Regions from separate parts of the Streptomyces sp. NPDC015125 genome, predicted to be linked through region 3. Evidence: predicted binding sites of a transcription regulator. Region 3 holds the regulator's gene; each other region holds the start of a gene.
The links. Region 3 encodes HrcA, which represses chaperone genes, less so after heat shock. Its sites were predicted from a motif close to TTNGCACTCNGNNNNNCNGAGTGCNAA; they were not measured.

Region 1 (5,816 bases), on a different contig from region 3:
CGCCACCGACCCGGTACGCGACGCGGCCGAGCGGCGGCTGCAGGCGGTCTCCCAGGGCGGCAAACTGGCCGGCTGGCTGGGGACGGGCGGGCCCACGGGGCAGCGGGGACACCACCACCGCTGACGTCCGGCCGGGCTCCCGGGGTGCGGGCCCCGGGGGCGGGCGGCTGAGGTGTGCAGGCTCCGGGGCGGGCGGCCGAGGTGCGGGCCCCCGGGGCGGGCCCCGGGGCGGGCCGCCGAGGTGCAGGCTCCCGGAGGCGGGCTCCCGGAGTGCGGGAAATGTGCTGCAGATCTCCACGGATCCCAAGGAAATTTACCTGAAGCCCTGGCCGATCCCAGGGCCTCACACGTGACGGCCTGTAGTATGAAAAGGCAACATCGACGAACCAACTCTGCCTGATGCAGAGCTGGCGCGACCGCTCGGCGGCCGCGGTCCCCCTGCCACACGCAGCCACCCTCCCGGTGCGGACCACGCGGTATCACTCGGTCCTGCGCGAGAGGACAGCTCTCGGCGCGTACCCGTGACGACCTCGCGGGTGGCGCGCTACCAGGCGGCAGAAAGGCCCGGCCGTGGCATCCGCGGTCAAGGATTCCCGTTCCGGATACGGACCACTGCTCCGCACCCCTGGTGCATGGACATTCCTGCTGCCCGGCTTTCTGGCCCGGCAGCCCTTCGCCATGCTGACGATCGGCATCGTGCTGCTCGTCGAATCGACCACCGGCTCGTACGGCACCGCAGGCGCGGTGTCCGCCGCGACCGGTGTGTCCATGGCCCTGTTCGCCCCGCAGAGCGGCAAACTCGCCGACCGCTTCGGCCAGCGCGCGGTGCTGATCCCCGGCGTACTGGTGCACGTCGCCGGCGTCGCCGCACTGATCATCCTCGCTCTCGCCCACGCCCCCCTGTGGGCGCTGTTCGCGGTGGCCGTCCCCACGGGCGCCTCGACACCGCAGGTCGGCCCGATGGTGCGGGCCCGCTGGGCCTCCCGGCTCGGCGGCAGCCCGCTGATGCCGACCGCCGCCGCCTTCGAGTCGGTGACCGACGAGTTCACCTTCGTCGTCGGCCCGGTGCTGGCGACCGCGCTGTGCACCGGTATCCACCCGGCGGCCGGTCTGGTCGCCGAAGCCGCGCTGACGCTGGCCGGCGGGCTGCTGTTCGCCTCCCAGCGGCGCAGCCAGCCTCCGGTACACCGCCCGCAGGCCGGCGACCTGCCGCGTGTCTCGGCGCTGTCGGTGCCGGGCGTGCGCGTCCTGATCGTGGCGTTCCTCGGCATCGGCGCCGTCTTCGGCGGGATGCAGGTCTCGCTGACCGCGTTCACCCAGCACATCGGGCAGCCCGGCATCAACGGCGTGCTCTACGGGATCTTCGCGGGCGGCAACATGCTCGCCGGTATCGCCTGTGGGGCCATCGCCTGGAAGGTCGGCCCGCGACGCCGGCTGCTGGTCGCCTACGGGCTACTGGCACTGGCCACCACCCCGTTGTGGGCGGTGACCGCGGTGCCGCTGCTCGGCGCGGTCGGCCTGGTCGTCGGCCTGTGCATCGCACCGGCCCTGATCACCGGCTACACACTGGTCGAGTCGCTGGTGCCGGCCGCCGCCCGGACCGAGGCCTTCACCTGGCTGACCGGCGCGGTCGCGCTGGGCCAGGCGGCCGCGGCCACCTCCGCGGGGCAGCTCGCGGACGGCTTCGGGCCGAGCACCGGATTCCTGGTGCCGCTGGCCGGTACGGCGCTGGCCCTGACGGTGCTGCTGGCGCTGCGTGCCCATCTGCTGCCCCGCTCGCCGTCCGAGGCTGCCGACGCCCCCGCACCCGGCGTGAACGCGCAGGTCACAGCCGTTTCCGACGACCGGGAACGGGAGCTGGCGCGCGCCTGACGGCCCCTGACGGAAGCCTGACGGAACGTGGAGTCGGTCACCGTACGGCGGTCACGGTGGACTGGCGGGCGGGAATACTGCAATATGGAGCGTCGTTAGCACTCATCGAGTGAGAGTGCCAGGAGGAAGACAAGTGCCGACGTACCAGTACCAGTGCACCGAGTGCGGCGAGGGCCTCGAGGCGGTGCAGAAGTTCACCGACGACTCGCTCACCGAGTGCCCCGGTTGCCAGGGACGCCTCAAGAAGGTGTTCTCCGCGGTCGGCATCGTCTTCAAGGGCTCCGGCTTCTACCGCAACGACAGCCGCGGCTCGTCGTCCAGCAGCAGCCCCGCGAAGAACGCCTCCGCGTCGGGCAGCACGTCCTCGTCGGACTCCTCGGGCTCCTCGGACTCCTCGTCGAGCTCCTCGTCCGGCAGCTCGGACAGCAAGTCCTCGACCCCGGCCGCCGCGTCGTCGTCCGGCAGCACCTCGGGCGCCAGCTCCGCAGCCTGACCCACAGCTCTTCGGACCCCGCCGTCACCGACGGCGGGGTCCGTCGTCTTGCGGCGTCCTCGGCGTACGCCTCGCCCGTCTTACGCCTCCCTTTCCTCTCCGCCACCCGCCCTTCCCCGGCCGCCGTGCCCCGATAGTGTGACCGGCATGGCTGACGCGGAGATTGGTGTAATCGGCGGATCGGGGTTCTACTCCTTCCTGGACGACGTGACCGAGGTCACGGTGGACACCCCCTACGGACCCCCCAGCGACTCGCTGTTCCTGGGAGAGATCGCCGGCCGTCGGGTCGCGTTCCTGCCCCGGCACGGCCGCGGCCACCACCTTCCACCGCACCGCATCAACTACCGCGCCAACCTCTGGGCCCTGCGTTCGGTCGGTGTACGCCAGGTGCTCGCCCCGTGCGCGGTCGGCGGTCTGCGCCCCGAATACGGCCCCGGCACGCTCCTGGTCGCCGACCAGCTCGTCGACCGCACCAAGGCCCGCCCCCAGACCTACTTCGACGGCGAGCCGCTCCCCGACGGGCAGATCCCCAACGTCGTCCACCTGACCTTCGCCGACCCGTACTGCCCCACCGGGCGGCAGACCGCCCTCAAGGCGGCCCGCGGCCGGGACTGGGAGCCGGTCGACGGCGGCACCCTGGTCGTGATCGAAGGCCCCCGCTTCTCGACCCGCGCCGAATCGCGCTGGCACGCCGCCCAGGGCTGGTCGGTGGTCGGCATGACCGGCCACCCCGAAGCCGTCCTGGCCCGCGAACTCAGCCTCTGCTACACCTCATTGGCGCTGGTCACCGATCTGGACGCGGGCACGGAGACCGGCGACGGCGTCTCCCACGAGGAAGTCTTCCGGGTGTTCGCCGAGAACGTGGGCCGACTGCGGGAGGTCCTGTTCGACGCGGTCGCCGCCCTCCCGGACACCGCTGCCCGCGCCTGCCTGTGCACCGAGGTCCACACCGGCTGGGACCTGGGCATCGACCTGCCGTAACGCCCTCGCACCTGAGGCCGTGACGCCCTCGCACCTGCCGTGACGCCCTCGGCGGACTGCTCGGCTTCCCCCCTGCGGGTGGCCGGGTTGTCCACAGGTGCGGGGTCGTCCACAGCCCGGAGCGGGCGGGAGCGGATTCCGGCACGGTGGTGAGCCCGGTCCATCCGACGCTCTCACCGCAGGCGGTGCCCACCATGCCCCACACCCCTTCCGCTCCTCCCCCGCTACGCCCTGCTCCCCCGCCACCCCCTGCTCTTCCTCCCCGCACCGGCCCCGCCCTTCCCTCCCCGCCCCTCCCCGCTCCTCCGCCGTGTGACGTGCCGCACTTCGCTCCCGTACGGGCGGGCGGCGGCCGGCGCTCATGGAGCCGGAGCGCGCGGCAGCGGATGCTGGCCGCCGGCCTGGCGTTGACCGCCGCAGCACTGGCCTGCGGAGCCTCGTACGGCGCCGTACGAGCCGCGCCCGCCTCCGGCTGTCCGTCGGCAACGGCCGCGGGAGGACAGTGACCATGCCCCAAGATCAAGTGGCATCCGCACTCCCGTCACGCAACACTTCTGCGCATGGCGGGGCATCCGCCGCGCGCCAACGGGGTCGCGCTCACCGCACCACCACCGCGGTATCCGTCCACGGCGCCTGCAGCGTCGGCACCCTCCGCCGGACCCGCTCCAGGGCTCCGATCGATCGCCGGTGCACGGAGCAGGACTGGACACCTCCGCCCTGCCCTGTCGTAAGTTGCGGTGCTGATTGTTGGTGCACCATCCGTAGTGAGCGTGGAAAGAGGCTGTCAGGTGAGCGAGAGCAAGGGCGTCCTGCAGGGATTCAAGGAATTCCTGATGCGCGGCAACGTCATCGAACTCGCGGTCGCGGTGGTCGTCGGTGCTGCCTTCACGAACATCGTGAACGCCGTGGTCAAGGGCATCATCAACCCCATCGTGGGCGCGCTCGGTTCGCAGAACCTCGATCACTACCAGTCCTGCCTGACCGATACCTGCGCCAAGGATCCAAAGACGGGCGCGTTCGCCGACGGCATTTACATCCTTTGGGGCTCGGTGCTCAGCGCCGCCCTGACGTTCCTGATCACCGCCGCGGTCGTCTACTTCCTCATGATCCTTCCGATCAACAAGTGGAAGGAGCGCCAGATGGCCAGGAAGCCGGTCGACGGCGTCCCCGCGGACCCGACCGAGATCGAGCTGCTCACCGAGATCCGCGATGCGCTGATCGCGCAGCGCACCGGCGCACCGTCCCTGTCCTCCTCCGGCGCGGGGATCATCGGCACACAGAAGACGCAGCAGTAGCAGGCGCCAACGGCGGCCGGCCCACGCCGCCCCCTCGCCTCGCTCAGAGGTGGTGGGGCGGCTTTTCGTCGAGGAAGCGGGCCAGGTCGGCGGCGCTGTCACTGCGGTCCTGGCGCTCGCCCCAGCCACGGTCGGTGTCGTCCGAGGACTGCTGGTTCAGCGGGTCGTCGAAGATCAGCCTCGCGGCAGGCTTAGGGGCCGGGCGCACAGCAGGCGAGGGCACAGCGGCCTGTGCGGCCTCGGACGCCTCTGGGGACGCGTCCGAGGGCGCCTCTCGGGGCGCATCCTGGTGTGTGGGGGCCGACTCGGGTTCGGGGCTGGTGCTCACCCCTCCAGGGTACGGGCGCGCCGGTAGGGGGCACCGATCAGCACGGGCCGACGGCGCCCCTTCTGCCGCAGGCCACCGCCGCGCAGGGCGAGGCCCGGCGCGCCGCAGGCCACCGCCGCGCAGGGCGAGGCCCGGCGCACCTGTCACCGGAGGACGGCGCCGACGGGCCCGCCGTGATCATCACGGCCTGGTGCCGGCGGCCGCCCGGGCACCGAGGGCCCACCGGTTACCGGGAGCCCTGTCGCTCAGGGGCGGTGGCCGGGGTGGTAGAGCGTCCGGGCGCGGGCCTGGTCAAGGGCACCGTCAGCACCGATCGGCAGGAAGTGGTCCACCTGCCACGCCTGTGCGCTGCGGGCCTGGCGACTGGTCGTCTCCACCCACGGCGGGTAGATGCGGAACGCACGCTTTCCGCCCGAGCCGTTGCGGGAAACGATGCCCCGTTCAGCGAGCACATCCCGCGGAAAGACGAACTGCCCGAAGTGCCGGTCCTGACGGCTGCTGACGACGAAGAGATCGACCGCGTCCGCGGAGTCGAACGGCTGAATCGGCCCGCCGGGGCTCCGCTTCCACACGGTGACGAACTGGCCGGCCTTCGTCGGGGTCGTCTTGGCCACCCGGAACCTGACGGCCAAGCCGTCGAGGGCGAACTCATGGGCCGCGTACTCGGCACTCTCCGCTTCGGGCACCGGCCGCGAGCAGACGAACCCGCACGGGTCGTACACCGTCGCCTTCGCCGCGAGAAGCTCCTCGTGCAGCGACTCCCCACCCGCCCAAGGCTCGGGGCTCGCGGAGCAGTGCGCAGAGGATTCCGCGGAATTTGTCGCCATTGCGCCATCGTGCCATTGCC
Region 2 (5,816 bases), on a different contig from region 3:
CGGAGGATGACGGCCGGCCGGGACGGAGGAATGACGGCCGACCGCCGGGAATCCTTCAGGTGCGGCTGACCGGACGTCAAGGGAACGCCGCACGTCAAGAGAACGCCGCACGTCAAGGGAACACGGAGGAGGAGATCGCATGACCCCACCGTCCGCCACCGGCCCCCACTCCCCACCCACCGGAGGATCCGGGGACCTCCCGGCGGCAGCTCGGGGAGGGCCGAAGGCCCCGGCCCGCGGCGCCGTCACCACACCCGGCGCACCCCCGCCCGCCGCCGCAGGCGCCACGGCGGCACACCATCACGACCGGCAGGCCGAAAGAGCGGTGAGCACGCCCGGCGCGGCGAACCGGCCCACCCTGCTCCTGTCGATGGGCCCCGGCATCGCCGAACGGCTCCTCGACACCCGCCACCACACCCGTCTCGCGGCCCTCGCCCGTACCGACCCGCACCTCGTCGCACACGAGCTGGCCGACCCCACCCCCGCCGTCGCCGCCGCCCTCGCCGACGCCGAGGTGCTGCTCACCTGCTGGGGCGCCCCACAGCTCACCGGCCGGGTGCTGGACGCCGCCCCACGGCTGCGCGCCGTCGTGCACGCCGCCGGTTCGGTCAAACACCACCTCACCGACGCCTGCTGGGAGCGCGGGATCGCCGTCACCTCGGCCGCCGCCCCCAACGCCCTCCCGGTCGCCGAATACACCCTCGCCGCGATCCTGTTCGCCAACAAGCGCGTGCTGCACGCCGCCCACCGCTACCGCGGCCTGCGCACCGCGCACGACTGGCACCACGAACTCGGCACCACCGGCAACTACCGCCGCACCGTCGGCGTCATCGGCGCCTCCCGCATCGGCCGCCGGGTCATCGAGCTGCTGCGGCCGTTCGATCTGCGCGTCCTGCTGCACGACCCCTACGTGACCGACGCCGACGCCACCCGGCTCGGTGTGCGGCCGGTCCCCCTCCACGCCCTCTGCGCCGGCAGCGACCTCGTCACCGTGCACGCCCCCCAGCTGCCCGCCACCCGCCATCTGCTCGGCGCACCCGAACTGGCCCTGCTGCCCGACGGCGCGACGTTGATCAATACCGCCCGCGGCTCGCTGGTCGACGGGGCGGCCCTGCTCCCCGAGCTGGTCTCCGGCCGCCTGCACGCCGTCCTCGACGTCACCCAGCCCGAACTCCCGCCGCCCGGCTCGCCGTTGTGGGACCTCCCGAACGTCCTGCTGACCCCCCACGTGGCGGGGTCCCTGGGCACCGAACTCCACCGCCTGGCCGACCACGCCCTGGACGAACTCGAACGCTATGCACACGGCCGGCCTTTCAACGGCCCGGTGCTGCCGGAGCATCTGCACCACTCGGCATAGCGCAACGGGGCCGGAGGGCGCCGCTCGCCATGAGCACGACGGGCCCGGGGCGCTGTTCAGCATGAGCACGACGGACCGCGGGCGCCCGGGCGTTCACGGGAGGGGGCCTCGGCGCCCGCGCGGCCTCACGCGAGGTGGCCCTCTGGCTCGCACGCCTCAGGCGAGGCGGCCTCCTCGTACGCCCTGCCTCAGGACGGGGCTCCTCACACGGGGCTCCTCACGCGGGGCCCCCTCCAGACCCGCCCACCCCCCGAAGGGGGGTGGGCGGCGGGGAAACAACACACCTGGGGGCGAGCGGCGAAAGACACCACCCCCGGGGCGAGCAACCGAAGACACCACCCCGGGCCCCCAAAAACCCCGAAGACCCGGCCCCCGCCACAGCGGAAACCGGGTCTTCGGTATGCGGTCCACGGCAGGCCGGCAGGCCCACCGTCACCGTGTCAGCTCACGTCAGTGCGCGTGCCCGTGACCGTGACCGGCCTCGGCCGCGTCGTCCTCCGCGGGCTTCTCGACGACCAGGGTCTCGGTCGTCAGGAGCAGCGAGGCGATGGACGCGGCGTTCTCCAGGGCGGAGCGGGTGACCTTCACCGGGTCGATGACGCCGGCCTTGACCAGGTCGCCGTACTCGCCGGTGGCGGCGTTGAAGCCGTTGCCCTTCTCCTGCTCGGCAACCTTCGCGGTGATGACGTAGCCCTCCAGACCGGCGTTCTCCGCGATCCAGCGCAGCGGCTCGACGACGGCGCGGCGGACGACGGCGACACCGGTGGCCTCGTCGCCCTCCTTGCCCAGGGAGCCTTCCAGCACCTTGGCGGCGTGGACCAGAGCGGAGCCACCACCGGAGACGATGCCCTCCTCGACCGCGGCGCGGGTCGCGGAGATGGCGTCCTCCAGACGGTGCTTCTTCTCCTTGAGCTCGACCTCGGTGGCCGCACCCACGCGGATGACGCACACGCCACCGGCGAGCTTGGCGAGGCGCTCCTGGAGCTTCTCGCGGTCCCAGTCGGAGTCGGTGGACTCGATCTCGGCCTTGATCTGGGCGACGCGACCGGTGACGTCCTCGGACTTGCCGCCACCGTCGACGATGGTGGTGTCGTCCTTGGTGACGGTCACCCGGCGGGCGGTGCCGAGCACGTCCAGGCCGGCCTGGTCGAGCTTGAGGCCGACCTCCTCGGCGATGACGGTCGCACCGGTGAGGGTGGCGATGTCGCCGAGCATGGCCTTGCGGCGGTCACCGAAGCCCGGGGCCTTGACGGCCACGGCGTTGAAGGTGCCACGGATCTTGTTGACGACCAGGGTCGACAGGGCCTCGCCCTCGACGTCCTCGGCGATGATCAGCAGCGGCTTGGAGGCACCCGCCTGGATGACCTTCTCCAGCAGCGGCAGCAGGTCCTGGATCGAGGCGATCTTGCCCTGGTGGATCAGGATGTACGGGTCCTCGAGGACGGCCTCCATCCGCTCCTGGTCGGTGACCATGTACGGCGACAGGTAGCCCTTGTCGAAGGCCATGCCCTCGGTGAAGTCCAGCTCCAGGCCGAAGGTGTTGGACTCCTCGACGGTGATGACACCGTCCTTGCCGACCTTGTCCATCGCCTCGGCGATGAGCTCGCCGACCTGCTTGTCCTGCGCGGACAGACCGGCCACGGCGGCGATGTCGGTCTTGTCGTCGATCGGACGGGCGGTCGCGAGGAGCTCGTCGGAGACGGCCTTGACGGCGGCGTCGATGCCCTTCTTCAGGGCGGCCGGGGAGGCGCCGGCGGCGACGTTGCGCAGACCCTCGCGGACCAGCGCCTGGGCCAGCACGGTGGCGGTGGTGGTGCCGTCACCCGCGATGTCGTTGGTCTTGGTCGCCACCTCCTTGACGAGCTGGGCACCCAGGTTCTCGTACGGGTCGTCGACCTCGACCTCACGCGCGATGGTGACACCGTCGTTGGTGATCGTGGGCGCGCCGAACTTCTTGTCGATGACGACGTTGCGGCCCTTGGGGCCGATCGTCACCTTGACCGTGTCGGCAAGCTTGTTGACGCCGCGCTCAAGGGCGCGACGGGCGTCCTCGTCGAACTTCAGGATCTTCGCCATGGGTTGCTTCAAGTCCTCTCATTGCGATCCTCGGCCACGACGTGGGGACCGCTGTCGCTCAAACGAACTGCGCCCCTGCCCCGGGTTGATTAGACGCGGGAACCAGGGGCGCAGATCACGGCAAAACTGGGTGACTTACTTCTCGACGATCGCGAGAACGTCGCGAGCCGAGAGAACGAGGTAGTCCTCGTTGTTGTACTTCACCTCGGTGCCGCCGTACTTGCTGTAGAGCACGACGTCGCCGACGTTGACGTCGAGCTCGACGCGCTTGCCGTCCTCGACACGGCCCGGGCCCACGGCCAGGACGACGCCCTCCTGGGGCTTCTCCTTGGCGGTGTCCGGAATGACCAGGCCCGAGGCCGTGGTCTGCTCGGCGTCGAGCGGCTGGACCACAATGCGGTCCTCAAGCGGCTTGATGGCAACCTTGGAGCTGGTGGTCGTCACGATCCGACCTCCCCCTTCGGAGATCTCACGGGGTTAACTGTCTGAGGTGGCGACCAGGTCGATCCGTCGTCGCGGGTGCCGGACCTGCCCGTCGCTGTGTGTCTGGCACTCCCCACTGGAGAGTGCCAACGCCGAGACTATGACGCGGTTAGCACTCGGTCAAGCGGAGTGCCAGCGCGGCGGGGTGCGCTTGCACTCCGCTCCGGTTGACCGGCCGTCCGAAGTCGTGGCCGCCGACGGGCCGCACCCCGCCGACCAGGGCCTTCCACGGCGGGATCGGGGCAGGGCAGAAGCCGAACGACGGGCACATTCCCATCAAATCGGACACACCTTCCCCTTCCCTCGCAACCACGCCACCGGCTGCCTCGTCTACCTCCCCGACTGCCGAGCCGACGAACCGGGCACCTCCCGGCCGGCCCGCGGCCTTGACGATCAGTGGCGGAGGAGACCCGTGCGTGGACAGACCAGCGTTCCCCGGGCGGCCCGGCAGCGGGAGAGTGACGCCGAGCGCACCATGACGTTCGCCGCGCTGGCCCAGGCACCGGACCGCCGGCGGACCGAGGCATGGCTGCTTGCCCTCGCCGTACTGATCGCGGACTTCGGGTACGCCTGCACCGGGCTGTCGATGACCGGCCGGCTGCCCGGCGGGCTGGCCGGCTTCGCCATCAGCATGTTCTTCGTGGCGCTGGTCCCGCACCTGGTCCTGCGCCGCTTCGCGCCCCGCGCCGATCCGCTGATCCTGCCGCTGGCGACGCTGCTGACCGGGATCGGCCTGGTGCTGCTGCACCGCCTGGACGTCACCTATGCGCAGACGCCGCGGCTCAAGATCGCTGAGGCGGCGAGCGGGCAGCTGGTGTGGACGGTGATCGGGGTGGCGGTCTGCATCGCGATCCTGCTGGTGGTGCGCGATCACCGCATTCTGCAGCGCTACATCTACCTGACCATGGTGGTCGCGCTGGTGCTGCTGATGGCCCCGGCCTTCTTCGGCGCCGATATGTACGGCGCCAAGCGCTGGATCCTGCTCGGGCCGCTGTCGCTGCAGCCCGGCGAATTCGTGAAGATCATGATCTCGGTGTTCTTCGCCGGCTATCTGACCGTCAACCGCGATGCCCTGGCGCTGGCCGGACGCCGCGTCCTGGGCGTCCAACTGCCCCCGGGGCGGCAGCTCGCACCGATCTTCACCATCTGGGTGATCAGCCTGCTGGTGCTGGTCTTCGAACGGGACCTGGGCACTTCGCTGATCTTCTTCGGCGTCTTCGTGATCATGCTGTACATGGCCACCGAGCGCACCAGTTGGGTGCTCTGCGGCCTGGCCATGGCCGCGGTCGGCGCCACGGTCGTGGGCTCCACGGAACCGCACGTCAAGGGCCGGATCATGGCCTGGCTGCATCCGATGGACATCTTCCTGCCGGAGAAACAGCGACCGCCGGGACTGATCTCCAACCAGGCCGCGCAGGCGCTGTTCGGCTTCGGCAGCGGCGGCATCTCGGGCAGCGGCCTCGGCCAGGGCCACCCGGAGCTGATCGGCTTCGCCGGCAACAGCGACTTCATCCTCACCACCGTCGGCGAGGAGCTGGGGCTGGCCGGGGTGATGGCCGTGATCATGCTGTACGTGCTGCTCGCCCAGCGCGGCCTGCGGGTGGGGCTGACCGCCCGCGACCCGTTCGGCAAACTCCTCGCGGTCGGGCTCTCCGGAGCGCTGCTGCTCCAGGTCTTCGTGGTCGCCGGCGGCGTCACCGGCCTGATCCCGCTGACCGGCAAAGCACTGCCGTTCCTCGCCAAGGGCGGCTCGTCACTCGTCGCGAACTGGGTGATGGTGGCCCTGCTGTTGCGCATCAGCGACCACGCGCAGCGCCGACGCGAGCCGGCCTAAGCCTCCGGCTTCCCCCGCCGGTCCGCTGCGCTTTGCCTCGGCACGCGTTTTCGGCTTTCCCGCCGT
Region 3 (5,816 bases):
CTCGTACCCGCGGCGGACGCGACCCTGTTGCTCGAGGTGGTTTCCCTGCGCAGCGCCGACCGCGACTACGGCCTGAAGCGTTCCATCTACGCTGCCGGGAGCGTCCCCGGGTATCTGATCATCGACCCTTATGACGCCCGCTGCGTACTGCTGACGGAACCGGGCGGTGCGGGAGAGGACGCCGACTACGAGGTGCAGCGCACCGTCCCGTTCGGTGTTCCTCTCCGCGTCGACGCCCTCGACATCACGCTGGACACCTCCCGGTTCGGCACTCTTCCCGCGGTCACCCGCCACCGCCGGCCGTAACGAAGTCGATCAGCTCCTCCACCCGCCCCAGCAGCGCCGGCTCCAGGTCCTTGTAGGAGCGCACACAGGACAGGATCCGCTGCCAGGCGGCTCCCGTGTTCTCCGGCCAGCCCAGCGCCCGGCACACCCCCGTCTTCCAGTCCTGTCCGTGCGGGACGGACGGCCACGCCGCGATCCCGACCGAGGACGGCTTCACCGCCTCCCAGATGTCGATGTAGGGGTGGCCCACCACCAGCGCATGGTCCCCGGTCACCCCGGCCGCGATACGCGACTCCTTCGAGCCGGGGACGAGATGGTCGACGAGGACACCGAGACGGGCGTCCGGTCCGGGGGCGAAGCCGTGGACGATCGCGGGCAGGTCGTCGACGCCCTCCAGGTACTCCACGACCACGCCCTCGATGCGCAGGTCGTCGCCCCACACCCGCTCCACCAGCTCGGCGTCGTGCCGGCCCTCCACATAGATGCGCCCGGCGCGGGCGACCCGTGCGCGGGCGCCGGGCACGGCGAGTGATCCCGATGCCGTACGCGCCGGAGCGGTGGCCGCCGGCCTGTCCTGGGGGCGTACGAGGGTGACCACCCGCCCCTCCAGGAGGAAGCCGCGCGGCTCCATGGGGAAGACCCGGTGCTTGCCGAAGCGGTCCTCCAGGGTGACCGTCGGGCCCTGCGCCGTCTTCTCGCAGCGGATCACGGCGCCGCAGAAGCCCGAGGTGACCTCCTCGACCACCAGATCGCGATCGGCCGGCACCTCGGGGGCGGGCCGCTGCTTCTTCCAGGGCGGGGTGAGGTCGGGGCTGTAGCGCCGGTTCTGCATCGAGTGGGGCCTGTTCTCTGCGGGGTGGGGGCGGTGGTCAGGACGGGGGCGACGCCAAAACGGCGGTGGTCAGGACGGGGCGACGCCGAAGCGGGCCGCCAGGGCGTCGCGTTGGGCACGGACGAAGCGGGCGTCCACCACGGCGCCATGGCCGGGAACGTACCGCGCGTCCTCGCCGCCGAGGGCCAGCAGCCGGTCCAGCGCGCCGGGCCACCGCTGGGGCAGTGCGTCGGGGCCCGCCTGGGGCTCGCCGGACTCCTCGACCAGATCGCCGCAGAAGACGATCTCCGCCTCCCCCCGCCGGCCCGGTACCAGGACGGCCAGATCGTGGGCGGTGTGCCCGGGGCCGACGTTGGCGAGCAGCACCTGCCGGTCGCCCAGCTCGACGGTCAGCTGGCCGTGCACGTGGTGGTGCGGGGCGACGAGCAGATCGGCGGCCTCCGCGGCGGCGTCCCGCGCGACGCCGTGCCGCACCGCGTCGTGCCGCAGCTCGTCCTTGCCGCGGCGCAGCAGCTCGCCCAGGCCGGCCGCGCCGAACACCTCGACGCCCGCGAAGGCGGCCGTGCCCAGTACATGATCGAAGTGGGGGTGGGTGAGCGCGATATGCGTCACTTCCCGGCCCAGCACACCGCGGATCGTCCGGCGCAGATCCGCGCCGTCGCGCAGGGTCGCGCCGGTGTCGACGATCATGACCCCGGTGCTCCCCGCGATCACCCCGATCGTCTCGTCCCAGCCCGGCATCCGGCGCCTGGCGACACCGTCACCGAGTCGTTCCCAACCGGCCTCTTCCCAAGCAGTGTGCATACCGAGACGCTAGCGCCATCGCGATAGCGTTGCCCGACAGATCGACCGAACACGGTCATCGGGCGAGTACTCCGCGCGGCCGCCCTTGCCGTGCCCGTGCTACCCGGCCGTACACTGGCTCAAGGTCTGGCACTCGGCCCGTGTGAGTGCCAGGAGAAACGAAGCGGCGGACGGCCGGACTGGAGGTGCGCGGGATGCTCAGTGAACGCAGGCTGGAGGTGCTGCGCGCCATCGTCCAGGACTATGTCGGGACGGAGGAGCCGGTCGGCTCCAAGGCGCTCACCGAACGCCATCGGCTCGGGGTCTCCCCGGCCACCATCCGCAACGACATGGCGGCCCTGGAGGACGAGGGGTTCATCGCCCAGCCGCACACCAGCGCCGGGCGGATCCCGACCGACAAGGGCTACCGCCTGTTCGTCGACAAGCTGGCCGGCGTCAAGCCGCTGTCCAGCCCGGAGCGGCGGGCGATCCAGAATTTCCTGGACGGCGCCGTCGACCTCGACGACGTGGTGGGCCGCACGGTCCGGCTGCTGGCTCAGCTGACCCGGCAGGTCGCCGTCGTGCAGTATCCGTCCCTGACCCGGTCCACGGTCCGGCATGTCGAGCTGCTGGCCCTGGCCCCGGCCCGGCTGATGCTCGTACTGATCACGGACACCGGCCGGGTCGAGCAGCGGATCATCGACTGCCAGGCACCCTTCGGCGAAACCTCCCTGGCGGATCTGCGGGCGCGGCTCAACAGCCGGGTCGTCGGCCGCCGGTTCGCGGATGTGCCGCAGTTGGTGCAGGATCTCCCGGAGTCCTTCGAGCAGGACGACCGCGGCACGGTCTCGACAGTGCTGTCGGTGTTGCTGGAAACTTTGGTGGAAGAGACCGAAGAGCGGCTGATGATCGGCGGTACCGCCAATCTCACGCGCTTCGGGCACGATTTCCCCCTGACGATCCGGCCGGTGCTGGAGGCCCTTGAGGAGCATGTGGTGATGCTCAAGCTGCTCGGGGAGGCCAACGACTCGGGCATGACCGTACGTATCGGGCATGAGAATGCCCATGAAGGCCTGGCGTCCACATCGGTCGTCACGGTCGGCTACGGTTCGGGCGACGAGGCAGTCGCCAAACTCGGCGTGGTCGGACCGACCCGCATGGACTACCCCGGAACGATGGGAGCGGTACGCGCAGTGGCACGTTACGTCGGACAAATCCTCGCGGAGTCGTAAGTGGCCACGGATTACTACTCGGTCCTCGGCATCGGACGCGACGCCTCGCAGGACCAGATCAAGAAGGCCTTCCGCCGGCTGGCGCGCGAGCTGCACCCGGACGTGAACCCGGATCCGAAGACCCAGGAGCGGTTCAAGGAGATCAACGCCGCTTACGAGGTGCTGTCGGACCCGCAGAAGAAGCAGGTCTACGACCTCGGCGGGGACCCCCTCTCGCAGGCCGGCGGCGGCCAGGGCGCGGGCGGCTTCGGCGCGGGCTTCGGCAACTTCTCCGACATCATGGACGCCTTCTTCGGCACCGCGTCGCAGCGCGGGCCGCGCTCGCGCACCCGCCGTGGCCAGGACGCCATGATCCGGCTCGACATCGAGCTGAACGAAGCCGCCTTCGGCACCACCAAGGACATCCAGGTCGACACCGCCGTCGTGTGTACGACCTGCAGCGGTGAGGGCGCGGCTCCCGGTACCTCGGCGCAGACCTGCGACATGTGCCGCGGCCGCGGTGAGGTCTCCCAGGTCACCCGGTCCTTCCTCGGCCAGGTCATGACGTCCAGGCCGTGCCCGCAGTGCCAGGGCTTCGGCACGGTCGTGCCGACGCCGTGCCACGAGTGCGCCGGCGACGGCCGGATCCGCTCGCGCCGCACGCTCACCGTCAAGATCCCGGCCGGTGTCGACAACGGCACCCGCATCCAGCTCGCGGGCGAGGGCGAGGTCGGCCCCGGTGGCGGCCCCGCCGGTGATCTCTATGTGGAGATCCACGAGGTGGCGCATTCGGTCTTCCAGCGGCGCGGCGACGATCTGCACTGCACGGTCACCATCCCGATGACGGCGGCTGCGCTGGGCACGAAGTGCCCGCTGGAGACGCTGGACGGGGTGGAGGAGATCGATGTCCGGCCCGGTACCCAGTCCGGGCAGTCGATCCCGCTGCACCAGCGCGGCGTGACCCATCTGCGCGGCGGCGGCCGGGGCGACCTCATCGTCCACGTCGAGGTGATGACGCCGTCCAAGCTCGATGCCGACCAGGAAGACCTGCTGCGGCGGCTGGCCAAGCTCCGCGGAGAGGAGCGGCCCACGGGGCAGTTCCAGCCGGGGCAGCAGGGCCTCTTCTCGCGTCTGAAGGATGCGTTCAACGGGCGATAGCCCCAGGTGAACCCGGGGGCCGGCGCCGTTCCCCGGGCGGCGCGGCGGCCTCGGCCCCGGTTCGGAACGGTGCGGTGGGCGTGACACGATGTGCTCATGCCCACCGCGCTGACCGATCTCTGCCGCCACCCGATCGTGCAGGCCCCGATGGCGGGAGGCGGCTCCGGACCCGAGCTGGCCGCCGCCGTCTGCGACGCCGGCGGTCTCGGCTTCCTCGCCGCCGGCTACAAGACCGCCGACGGCATGTATCAGGAGATCAAACAGCTGCGGTCGCTGACCGGCCGGCCCTTCGGCGTCAACCTCTTCATGCCGCAGCCCTCGCTGGCCGACGGCTCCGTCGTCGAGGTCTACCGCGAGCAACTCGCGGGCGAGGCCACCTGGTACGAGACCGAGCTCGGCGACATCGACGGGCCCATCGACGACGGCTACGAGGCCAAGCTCGCGATCCTGCGGGACGATCCGGTACCGGTGGTGTCCTTCACCTTCGGCTGCCCCTCGCGCGCCGTCCTCGACGCCTTCGCCGCGGTCGGTACGTACACGGTCGTCACGGTCACCACCGCCGCCGAGGCGCAGGCCGCGCAGTGGTCGGGCGCCGATGCGGTGTGTGTGCAGGGCGTGGAGGCCGGCGGCCACCAGGGCACCCACCGGGACGATCCGCATGCGGACGGGACCGGCTCGGGGCTGGGCCTGCTGGCGCTGCTCGGCCAGGTCCGGGAGGCCGTGCAGATCCCGGTGATCGCCGCGGGCGGGCTGATGCGCGGGGCGCAGATCGCGTCGGTGCTGGCCGCCGGGGCGAGCATGGCGCAGCTGGGCACCGCCTTCCTCGCCACCCCCGAATCGGGCGCCAACCCGCTGCACAAGCAGGCCCTGACCAACCCGCTGTTCACGCATACGGAGTTGACCCGGGCGTTCTCCGGGCGGCCCGCCCGCGGACTGGTGAACCGCTTCATGCGCGAGCACGGCCCGTACGCCCCGGCCGCCTACCCCGCCGTCCACTACCTCACCTCCACCGTGCGCAAGGCCGCGGCCAAGGCGGGCGACGCGCAGGGCATGAACCTGTGGGCGGGGCAGGGACACCGGCTGGCGCGGGAGCTGCCCGCCGGGCGGCTCGTGGAAGTACTGGCGGTCGAACTGGACGCGGCGCGCGCCGCGTTGAACCTCCCGGGCGCCGGTAGCGCCTCATGACCGCTCCGGTGTTCCTCGTCGATTCGCTCGCGGACGTACGGGCCGGCGGCACGCTGACCCTGGACGGCCCCGAGGGTCGGCACGCGGTGTCGGTGCGCCGGCTGCGGGTCGGTGAGGAGCTCGTCCTGACGGACGGCCGCGGCGCCGGCGCGCACGGCACGGTTGCCGCCGTCGAGGGCAAGGACCGGCTCACCGTCGCGGTCGCGGAGCTGCGCACCGAGGCGTCGCCGGACCCCACCATCACCGTCGTCCAGGCGCTCCCCAAGGGCGACCGCGGCGAGCTGGCCGTCGAGACGATGACCGAGACCGGTGTGGACGCCATCGTGCCCTGGGCGGCGGCGCGTTGCGTCACCCAGTGGAAG

Region 1: the regulator HrcA is predicted to act here: its motif matches at 1,968-1,994, upstream of ACF088_RS36150 (FmdB family zinc ribbon protein).
Region 2: the regulator HrcA is predicted to act here: its motif matches at 4,026-4,052, upstream of groES (co-chaperone GroES).

Annotation. Positions count from the first base shown of each region.
Region 1 is NZ_JBIBVF010000027.1:19,839-25,654, reverse strand. It holds gene ACF088_RS36160 (potassium/proton antiporter) at 1-124, shown strand, start outside; gene ACF088_RS36155 (MFS transporter) at 571-1,872, shown strand; gene ACF088_RS36150 (FmdB family zinc ribbon protein) at 2,006-2,365, shown strand; gene ACF088_RS36145 (S-methyl-5'-thioadenosine phosphorylase) at 2,513-3,346, shown strand; gene mscL (large conductance mechanosensitive channel protein MscL) at 4,135-4,641, shown strand; gene ACF088_RS36135 (hypothetical protein) at 4,685-4,969, opposite strand; gene ACF088_RS36130 (MepB family protein) at 5,215-5,796, opposite strand.
Region 2 is NZ_JBIBVF010000028.1:231-6,046, reverse strand. It holds gene ACF088_RS36690 (hydroxyacid dehydrogenase) at 371-1,357, shown strand; gene groL (chaperonin GroEL) at 1,808-3,433, opposite strand; gene groES (co-chaperone GroES) at 3,569-3,877, opposite strand; gene ACF088_RS36675 (FtsW/RodA/SpoVE family cell cycle protein) at 4,392-5,750, shown strand.
Region 3 is NZ_JBIBVF010000003.1:525,661-531,476, forward strand. It holds gene ACF088_RS12060 (Uma2 family endonuclease) at 1-306, shown strand, start outside; gene ACF088_RS12065 (DUF3097 domain-containing protein) at 284-1,117, opposite strand; gene ACF088_RS12070 (MBL fold metallo-hydrolase) at 1,187-1,921, opposite strand; gene hrcA (heat-inducible transcriptional repressor HrcA) at 2,116-3,132, shown strand; gene dnaJ (molecular chaperone DnaJ) at 3,133-4,269, shown strand; gene ACF088_RS12085 (nitronate monooxygenase) at 4,366-5,454, shown strand; gene ACF088_RS12090 (16S rRNA (uracil(1498)-N(3))-methyltransferase) at 5,451-5,816, shown strand, end outside.